Regions from separate parts of the Allobosea sp. 10L422 genome, predicted to be linked through region 1. Evidence: predicted binding sites of a transcription regulator. Region 1 holds the regulator's gene; the other holds the start of a gene.
What was found. The regulator LexA, encoded in region 1, represses DNA repair genes until DNA is damaged. The targets are predictions, from matches to a motif close to TGTTCNNNNTGTGTTCNG.
Positions count from the first base shown of each region.

Region 1 (5,142 bases):
CCCGTCGGTTCGCCTCGATGGCCTGTCTGGCGGCGGCCGCCGCCTTCGCGGGTTTTGCCGCCGGCGTCTGGCGGACGGCCGATATCGCCGCGCCGATGCTGGAGCGGCCGCGAATCGGCAAGGTGACGGGTTTCGTCGAGAGCGTGGAGGCACGCGACAACGGCGCCCGCATTGTCCTGCTGTTAACGGAATTCGCCGGAATGCCGGCCGCGGAGCGTCCAAGGCGCGTGCGCGTCAATATCCGCGCCGGCTCGGTCGCTCCGGGGGATCATATCGCGGCGACGGCGCGGCTCCTGCCTCCACCGGGGCCAGCTCGGGCGGGCGGCTACGATTTCGCGCGCGATGCCTTCTTCCGCGGCATCGGCGCAGTCGGCAGTATCGCAGGCAAGATCGCGTCGGCGCCCGCGCCGCACCCAATGCCGACGCGCCTTGCCGTCGATGTCACGATCGACCGGGCCCGCAACGCCTTGACCCGGCGCATCGCCGAAGTAGGCGGCGGGCAGGGCGGGGCGGTCGCTGCCGCCCTTGTCACGGGGAAGCGCGGCCTGATCACCGAGGCGACGAACAATGGCCTGCGTGCCGCCGGAATCTACCACATCGTCTCGATCTCAGGCCTGCACATGGTTCTCGCGGCCGGGACGATTTTCTGGCTGGTGCGCGCCCTACTGGCGCTCTCCCCGACTGCCGCGCTGCTCTGGCCGATCAAGAAGATCGCGGCCGTCGCGGCGATGCTCGGCGCGACCGCCTACTGTATCTTTTCAGGCAGTGACGTCGCGACCGAACGCTCGCTGATCATGACGCTGGTGATGCTCGGCGCGATCCTTGTCGATCGTGCTGCACTGAGCATGCGCAATCTCGCTCTTGCAGCCATGATCGTGCTGCTACGCGAGCCGGAGGCGCTGCTCGGACCGAGCTTCCAGATGTCATTCGGCGCGGTTGCGGCCCTGATCGCCTTTGCCGAACGCTGGGAGAGCCGAAAACGCACGGAGCCGCCCCCGAGCCTGCCATGGCCGCTCGGGCCGGTCTGGGCAGCGGCGCTCGGCATCGTCGTCACCACCTTGCTGGCGACGGCCGCAACAGCGCCCTTCGGGGCCTATCACTTCCAGACCTTCAACCCTTTCGGCCTGCTGGGCAACGCCATGGCACTGCCTTTCGTCTCGCTGTTCGTGATGCCTGCGGCGGTGTTCGGCGTGCTCGCCTATCCCTTCGGGCTGGACTGGCCTGCCTGGGCGCTGATGGGGCTGGCTTCGGATGTCGTGCTCAAGGTGGCGCATTGGGTCGCAAGCATCGACCATTCCACCGTGATGATCGCCGCCTTCAGCCCGGCCGTGCTGACCTGCTTCGTGCTGGCGTTGCTCTGGCTGACGCTGTGGACCACGGCCTGGCGCTGGCTGGCGGCGGTCCCCATCGTGCTCGGCGTCGCCATCGCCGGAAAGCCGGAGCGGCCGGAAATCCTGATCGAACGCGACGGCTCGGGGCTTGCTGTGCGGGGCCTCGATGGACGCCTTGCGGTCGCCGGCAAGCCCAGCCGCTTCGTGCTGCAGCAATGGCTGAGTGCCGACGGCGACAGCCGCTCGCCGGACGATCCGACGCTGCGCGCCGGCATCGCTTGCGATCAACTGGGTTGTGTTGCGCAAACGGCCGACAAGCGCATGATTTCCTACACGCGCGACCGGCTGGCGATCATCGAAGATTGCCTGCGGGCCGACCTCGTCGTCACCGCCATTCCCTGGAGCGGCGCCTGCAAGGCCCGGCTGATCGAGCGAATGGGACTGTCACGCGACGGCGCGACCTCGCTCTACCGCACGGCGTCGGGATGGAGCAGCCGCATCTCAGAGCCCAGCGCGGCCGATCGGCCGTGGAGCCGCCGACGCGAACCCCGTCTGGCGGCGCCCGCTGCAACGAGCATCAGCATTCCGCCAGCTTCCGCCGATGGCGAAGCCGAGGTCGAACGGCTTCAGTAACGCCGCATCAGATTGACGAGGCGGCCCTGAATCTTGACCCGGTCCGGCCCGAGCACACGCGTCTCATAGGCGGGATTGGCGGCTTCGAGCGCGATCGAGGAGCCGCGTTTGCGCAGCCGCTTGAGTGTGGCCTCCTCGTCGTCGATCAGTGCCACGACGATATCGCCGGTATTGGCCGAGTCCTGCTTGCGGATGATGACGGTGTCGCCGTCGAGGATGCCCGCTTCGACCATCGAGTCACCACGTACTTCGAGCGCGTAATGCTCGCCGGAGCCGAGCATGTCGGGCGGCAACGAGACGGTGTGGCTGCGGTTCTGAATGGCCGAAATCGGTGTGCCGGCGGCGATGCGGCCCATGACCGGGATCGCGATCGAAGAGCGGCTGTCCTCATCGGCGGTGGGGCGGGGTTTGCCGAGATTGGGCTGCGTGCCGAGCCCGCCCTGGACGACCGCAGGGCTGAAACGCGGCCGCTGCTGCGGCGTACCGAGTCCATCGGGCATCTTGATGACTTCGAGCGCACGCGCCCGGTTGGGCAGGCGGCGGATGAAGCCGCGCTCCTCCAGCGCCATGATCAGCCGGTGGATGCCGGATTTCGAGCGCAGATCGAGCGCGTCCTTCATCTCGTCGAAGGAGGGCGGCACCCCGCTCTCACGCAAGCGTTCCTGGATGAAGCGCAGGAGTTCGTGTTGCTTGCGTGTCAGCATGATCCCGCCGGCCCCGGAAAAGCGTAGATTCGAAACAAATCACGAACACCATAACTGTTCGCCTTGTGTTCCGCAACCCGGTCGCGCGAGAGCGCCCGTCTACCGCAGCGGCAGGATACGGCAGAGGTCGCCTATCTTGGCGGGCGCAGCATGGGCCGGGCGGATCGTCAGCGCCTGCGCCCGCGCCAATGTGCCGAGCATGGAGGAATCCTGCCGATCGAAAGGCGTTGCAACCCAACCATCGGGCGTCAGCGCCAGCTCCGAGCGCAGATAATCCTCACGCTCGTCATTGCCCGGCAGGTCGCTGCCGAGGCGGGCGGGGACGCTGCGGTCGCGATCGGCGCCGGCCATGCCGAGCAGGGCTTCGATCAGCGGCAGCACGAAGAGATGGCCGCAGACGATCGAGGAGACCGGGTTTCCGGGAAGCCCGACCACGACCATCCGGCCGAGCCGACCGGTCATCATCGGCTTGCCCGGCCGCATGGCAATCTTCCAGAAGCCAAGAGACATCCCGGCGCGGGTCAGCGCCTCCTGCACGAGGTCGTGTGCGCCCACCGAGGCGCCGCCCAGCGTGATTAGCACGTCGGCATCGGCAGCCCGCGCCATGCCGATCTTGTTGGCGAGATCGGCATGGTCGTCGCGGGCGATGCCGAGATCGAGCACGGTGCCACCGGCCTTTTCGACCAGCGCGGCGAGCGCGAAGGAGTTCGAGGCGACGATCTGGTCGCGCCCCACAGGCTCGCCCGGCGCCACCAGCTCGTCGCCGGTCGCCAGGATCGCGACGCGCGGCTTGCGCCGGACCGGCAGCGAGGGATGGCCCATCGCGGCGGCGAGCCCGAGTGCGGCGCTGTCGAGCACGCGTCCGGCCGACAGCAGGGCGTCGCCTTCGCGGAAATCGAGCCCCGCCCGGCGCAGGAACTTGCCTTTGGCGGGGGGCACCCGCACGCGGATCGTGGGGCTGCCGACGCCGTCGGCGTCCTCCTGGATCAGGATGGTGTCGGCACCATCAGGCATCGGCGCGCCGGTAAAGATCCGTACGGCTTCGCCCGGCCCGACCGTACCGTCAAAGGCCCGCCCGGCGGCGGACTCCCCGATCACGGCGAGTGTGGCATCTTCGGCCATCTCGTCGGCACGCACGGCGTAGCCATCCATGGCGGAGTTGGCGAAGGGCGGCTGGGTTCTGAGCGCCTTCAGATCGGCTGCGAGCACCCGCCATGCGCATTGCGCGAGCGGGAGGGTCTCCGCTCCGGTCGGTCCCGGAATGCTGTTGAGCAGCGCCTTGCGCGCGACGGGGACCGGGGTGAGCGCCATCAGCGGGCTTTCGCCTCGTAGTCGCCGGACTGGCCGCCGGATTTGTGCAGGAGCCGGATATTCTCGATCCGCATCGCCCTGTCGACTGCCTTGACCATGTCGTAGACGGTGAGACAGGCGACGGACACGGCGGTGAGCGCCTCCATCTCGACGCCGGTCTGGCCCTTCATCTTCACCTCAGCGCGCACGCGCACGCCCGGCAGGGCCTCGTCGATCTCCAGATCGACCCCGATCTTGCTGAGCAGCAGCGGGTGGCAGAGCGGGATCAACTCATGCGTGCGCTTAGCGGCCATGATGCCGGCGAGGCGCGCCGTGCCGAGCACATCGCCCTTCCTAGCATTGCCGTCGCGCACGATCGCAATCGTCTCCGGCGCCATCACGACGCTGCCCTCGGCTACTGCCATGCGGGTCGTCTCGGCCTTGTCGCCGACATCGACCATATGTGCCTGGCCTTGGGCGTCGAGATGGCTGAGCCGGCTCACGCCGCGTTCTCTTGAGCCTGGCCGGTCAGCAGGGTCCGCGTCGCCGCTGTGACGTCCGCCTGCCGCATCAGGCTCTCGCCGACGAGGAAGCTGTTGACGCCGGCCTTGTTGAGACGGGCGATGTCGGCATGGGCAAAGATGCCGCTCTCGCCGATGACGATGCGGTCGGCCGGGACGCGCGGCGCCAGCCGCTCGGTCACGGCGAGATCGACGTGGAAGCTGCGCAGGTCGCGGTTGTTGATGCCGAGCAGCCGACTTTCGAGCTTGAGTGCCCGGTCGAGCTCGGCGTCGTCATGCACCTCGACGAGCACGTCCATGCCGAGATCGCGAGCGGCTTCGTTCAGCGCCCGGGCGGTGTCGTCGTCGACGCCGGCCATGATGATCAGGATGCAGTCGGCGCCCCAGCTGCGGGCTTCGTAGACCTGATAGGGCTCGTAGAGGAAATCCTTGCGCAGCGCCGGCAGGCCGGAGGCCTCGCGCGCCTGCGTCAGAAATTCCGGCTGGCCCTGGAAGGAGGGCGCGTCGGTGAGTACCGAAAGACAGGCAGCGCCGCCGGCGGCATAGGCGCGGGCGAGCGAAGGCGGGTCGAAATCGGCGCGGATCAACCCTTTGGACGGGCTGGCCTTCTTGATCTCGGCGATCAGGGCCGGCTTGCCGACCGCGAGCTTGGCGGCGAGCGCA
Region 1 is NZ_JBFTJI010000001.1:620,424-625,565, reverse strand. Features, by position in the region: gene AC1DEZ_RS02920 (ComEC/Rec2 family competence protein) at 1-1,964, shown strand, start outside; gene lexA (transcriptional repressor LexA) at 1,958-2,668, opposite strand; gene AC1DEZ_RS02910 (molybdopterin molybdotransferase MoeA) at 2,768-3,979, opposite strand; gene moaC (cyclic pyranopterin monophosphate synthase MoaC) at 3,979-4,461, opposite strand; gene trpC (indole-3-glycerol phosphate synthase TrpC) at 4,458-5,142, opposite strand, start outside.

Region 2 (5,142 bases), on a different contig from region 1:
CGCCCTGCTCGGCGCGACCTGGCTGCTCTACAAGACCGACGGCCCCGTCGCCGAACGGGCCCGGCGGCAGGCGAAGATCCTGTTGCTGGGCCTCCTGGCCTTCGCGGCGCTGGTCTCGCTGTGGACGCCCTATGCCCACCCGCGAATCGCCGAGCGCTGGTTCACCCCGGCCAATCTCGTCTGGCTCTGGCCGTTCCCGCTGCTGACGGCGCTGTGCGGCTACCTCGCCTGGCGGCGGCTGCATGGCGCGCATGAGTTCACGCCCTTCGCGTTGACCGTCGCGATCTTTCTGCTCTGCTTCGTCGGGTTGTCGATCTCGAACTTCCCCTATCTGGTGCCGCCCGACATCACGATCTGGGACGCGGCGGCCGCACCCTCCTCCCATATCTTCGTGCTGATCGGCGTCGCTTTCCTCCTGCCGATGATCCTGTTCTATACGGCCTTCGTGTACTGGACCTTCCGCGGCAAGGTCAGGGTCGACAGCGGCTATCACTGAGTGAGAGGATAACGATCAGGCTTCGTTCAGGCGGGGCCTGCAAAGACGACTTGAGTTCCCCGCATCTCCCGGCGAGATTGCGGGGCGTTTCGTCGAGGAACCGTCCATGCAGTGGGAAGACTATCGCCAGTCCGAGAATCTCGAGGACCGGCGCGGCGGCGGCGGTGGCGGCGGTTTCGCCGGCATGCCTGGCGGGCGCGGCGGCATCGGCATCGGCACCATGGTTGTGCTCGGCCTTCTCGGCTGGGCGCTCGGCATCGATCCCCGCCTGCTGATCGGCGGCGCCGAAATGATCGGCGGCATTGGCGGGCGCGAGCAGACGCAGGAAACCCGCCGCTCTTCCGGCCCGCCGCAGGACCAGATGGGCCGCTTCGTCTCGGCCGTGCTGGCGCAGAACGAGGACGTCTGGTCGAAAATCCTGCCGCAGCAGGCCAATATCCGCTACCAGCCGCCCCGGCTCGTGCTGTTCTCCGGCGTCGACCGTTCGGGCTGCGGCACGGCGCAATCGGCGATGGGGCCGTTCTACTGCCCCGTGGACAAGAAGGTCTATCTCGACACCTCCTTCTTTCAGGAGATGCAGCGCAAGCTCGGCGGCGGCGGCGACTTCGCCTATGCCTATGTGATCGGGCACGAGGTCGGCCACCACGTCCAGAACCTGCTGGGCATCCTGCCCAAGGCCAACCAGATCCGCGAGCGTTCCTCCGAGCGCGATTCGAACGCGATCTCGGTCAGGATCGAATTGCAGGCCGACTGCTTCGCCGGCGTCTGGGCGCATAATATCCAGGCGATGGGCCGGATCGACCAAGGCGATATCGAGGAAGCTATCCGCACCGCCTCTGCGATCGGCGACGACAAGCTCCAGCGGGCGGCGCAGGGCGTAGTCGTGCCGGATTCCTTCACGCACGGCTCGTCGGCGCAGCGGACGAAGTGGTTCAACACCGGCTTCCAGTCGGGCTCGCTGCAGAGCTGCGACACCTTCCGGAACCCCGTATAGGCATTCGCACACGGATCCTTCGAACAGCCGAGCCGGTGAGCCGACGCCGGCGATCAGGCGCCGGGCGCGATCAGGATATCGGCCCGGACCGTGCCCAAGATCGTCTCGGCCGTGCTGCCGATCACCGCTTCGGCAAAGCCACCCTGCCCGTAGCGGCCGACGACGACCAATTCTGCTCCGGCCGCGGCGCGGCAATGCTCGATGGCCGCGGCGGCATTGCCCTCGACGCTCTGGGTGCTGAGCCGCGTGATGAGGCTCTCGGGAAGCTTTGCCGCGTCGAGGAAGGCCTTCATCCCGGCCTCGGCCTCCGCGCGGAGGAAATCGCCCTTGCCTTGAAAATCGGTCCTGGGGCCGGGGCCGGGATGGGCATGAACCAGCAGGAGGCGCGCCTGCGGAAACAGTTCCGCAGCCGCCAGCAGAGCCCGGCGCGAGCCCTCCGAGAAATCCGTGCCGACGACAATCGTGCCGTAAGGGCGATCGGCGCGCCGGCGGACGATCAGGACCGGAACAGCCGCCCTGCGAACGATATAGTCAACGGCCGTCCCGACAACGTAGTCGCGGACGTCGTTGTAGCGCGCGACGCCGGTCACGATCAGTCCGCTGCCCCGCTCGGCGGCGACCTTGGCCAGCACGTCCGGCAACGAACCGTTACGGACCAGCAGTTCCGCCTCGCCGGCCGCCGAGGGCAGCTCCTCGCGCCAGGCCTCGGCCGCAAGACCGGCGCTCCCCTGCTCCGTCGCATTCGTGACATGCAGGATCGCGAGCTTTGCCTGCCATCCGCGCGCCAGCAGCACTGCGCGTTCCGCAGCCCTGTCGGTGCGCGAGGACAGATCGCTCGCCAGAAGAATCTCGCCCGGTATCGTCATATCAGCCTCCCGACGCCTCCAGCTTAGGAGGCACGCGGCCCGATGTCATGCCGCCTCGGACACCGCCCTACCCTGCGCGCTCGCGCCACACCGGCAGGCGCTGCGGCGCCTGGTCGAGGCGCCCTTCCAGGACCATCGCCTTCGGCAACACGAGCCCGGACCGGAGCCTGCGCCCGGCGAAGGACAGCGCGACGCGCTCGCGCAGCGCAGCGCCGACTGCGTGAAGCGGTATCAGGGCCGGCAGATCCGGCGTGAGCAACAGATAGCGCTCCACCACCAGCGCCCAGTGCGCCTGCGGCACGTCGCCGGCCTCGAACAGCACGAGCCGATCGCCGCGCGCCGCGGCCGCCCCACCCTGCCAGGCCGCGGCCGGGCCGGTGCGCAGATAGCATGCGCCGGTCGTGTCCGCGGCACGCTCGAAATCGGGAGCGCCGACCGTATCCACGATCACCGCATGACCGAGCAGCCCTTCCGCCACCGCCGGGATCAGCACGGCCAGCGTGGCGGCGAGAGCTCGTGGGGAACCATCGGCGCGGATCACGGCTGTGAGCATACGCAAGGTTCTATGCCGCAGCGCAGCACGCCGCAATCCGGCTCTTGCATTTTGTTCTTGTTATGTTCACTCTATCCGAGATCACAAAATGCCGATTCCCGGCAGTGAACCGGTTCGAAAGCCATGCCACAGGCCAGACCCACCGAAAGGCCCTATCCATCGGCCCAGCCGCTGCGGCGGCACGACAGGGAGCCGACCATCTCGGCGCCAGTCGTCGCGCCGGCCGACCCGCTCGCCTATGCCGGCCACCGCATCGACCCGGAACGACGGCGCGGGCGGGGCGCCACCGTCAATCCGGGAGGGCGCTACGAAGCGGAGCAGCGCGTCACCGAGGATGATGGCTGGGGCTCGCTGGAAGAGTTGCCGCCGTTCAAGACCGAGATCGCCTATGAGAAGGCGCGCAACATCATCACGCGCAACGACTCGCCGGACATCTCCTTCGACCGTTCGATCAATCCCTATCGCGGCTGTGAGCATGGCTGCGTCTACTGCTTCGCGCGGCCGACCCACGCCTATCTCGGCCTCTCGCCCGGCCTCGACTTCGAGAGCAAGCTGACGGCGAAACCCGACGCCGCGGCACTGCTGGAGAAGGAACTCTCCTCTCCTTCCTATCAGCCGCGCACCATCGCGATCGGCACCAATACCGACGCCTATCAACCGATCGAGAAGAAGCTGAGGATCATGCGCCAGATCCTGGAAGTGCTCTCGAAGTTCAACCACCCGGTCGGCATCGTCACCAAATCGGCCCTGGTCCAGCGCGACATCGATATCCTCGCCCCGATGGCCGAGAAGGGCCTGGTCAAGGTCGCGCTCTCGGTCACGACGCTCGATCCCAAGACGGCGCGGGGCATGGAACCGCGCGCCGCCTCGCCGCCGAAGCGGCTCGAGACGATCCGCAAGCTGTCGGAAGCCGGCATCCCGGTGACGGTGCTGGTTGCGCCCATCGTACCGGCGATCAACGAGCATGAGATCGAGCGAATTCTGGACGCCGCCAAGGCGGCGGGCGCGCAGGAGGCCGGCTATGTGCTGCTGCGGTTGCCGCTCGAGGTGCGCGACATCGTGCAGGAGTGGTTGCTGACGCATCATCCCGACAAGCTTCGGCATGTGATGTCGCTGATCCGCTCGACCCGCGGCGGCAAGGATTATGATTCGCAATGGGGACAGCGCATGGTCGGCTCAGGTCCCTATGCCTGGATGATCGGTCGGCGTTTCGAGCTTGCGGCCGAGCGTATCGGCTTCAACACGGCGCGCCGGAGGCTGCGCACCGACCTGTTCGTAAGGCCCGAGAAGGAAAAGGCGCAGCTGAGCCTGTTTTGAATGGACACGCGCGGAGGTCGTACCGGGCGCAACGAAGCGTAGAACCGCGATCCATTCCGGAGCGCCTCTGATTGCCGGAGCGCCTCTGATTGAAGGCTTGGGCATGGATCCCGGATCGGCGCCGCCCATGGCAGATTGTCCGGGATGATGGTGGAGGAGGACGACAGCGGTCTAGCTCGCGGCGGCACTCTGTTGCATAAGCCCGCCATGCCCGCTGATTTCAGCCGCGAGACACACGCCATCGCTAACGCCCTCTGGCCGCTGGCCGGCATTGACGAGGTTGGGCGCGGGCCGCTCGCCGGCCCGGTCGTGGCGGCGGCCGTCATCCTCGATCCGGCCCGCGTGCCGCATGGGCTCGACGATTCGAAGAAGCTGCCGGCACCGATCCGCGAGGAGCTCTTCGGCGAGATCATGGAGCGGGCGCTTGCAGTGGCTGTCGCCAGCGCCACAGCGGTCGAGATCGACGCGCTCAACATCCGACAGGCGACGCTGCTGGCGATGCGCCGGGCGATCGCCGCGCTGCCGCTGGCGCCGCTGCATGTGCTGGTCGACGGCAACGATCCGCCGCAGATGAGCTGTAGCTGCGAGGCGATCATTCAGGGGGACGGTGCCGTGGCCTCCATTGCGGCCGCATCGATCGTCGCCAAGGTGACGCGCGACCGAATGATGGCGCGGCTGTGCCGGCGCTATCCGGCCTATGGTTTCTCCGGCCATGTCGGCTATGCGACGCCGCAGCATCGCAAGGCCATCGCCGAGCACGGCCCCTGCCCCGAGCACCGCTATTCCTTCGCCCCGGTGAAGGGCGTCTGGTTCCGGTAAGGATTGCCTGGCGTCATTCTCGGGTGAAGCGAAGCCCGGACCCGAGAATCTCAGACAGAAGGAGGCCCCAGGGCCGTCCTCGGCAGGAGATACCGGG
Region 2 is NZ_JBFTJI010000011.1:133,469-138,610, reverse strand. Features, by position in the region: gene cydB (cytochrome d ubiquinol oxidase subunit II) at 1-496, shown strand, start outside; gene ypfJ (KPN_02809 family neutral zinc metallopeptidase) at 603-1,490, shown strand; gene AC1DEZ_RS20465 (universal stress protein) at 1,544-2,356, opposite strand; gene AC1DEZ_RS20460 (hypothetical protein) at 2,424-2,915, opposite strand; gene AC1DEZ_RS20455 (PA0069 family radical SAM protein) at 3,033-4,226, shown strand; gene AC1DEZ_RS20450 (ribonuclease HII) at 4,434-5,045, shown strand.
Region 2: a site for LexA is predicted at 2,962-2,979, ahead of AC1DEZ_RS20455 (PA0069 family radical SAM protein). Genes of this name have one in related genera too.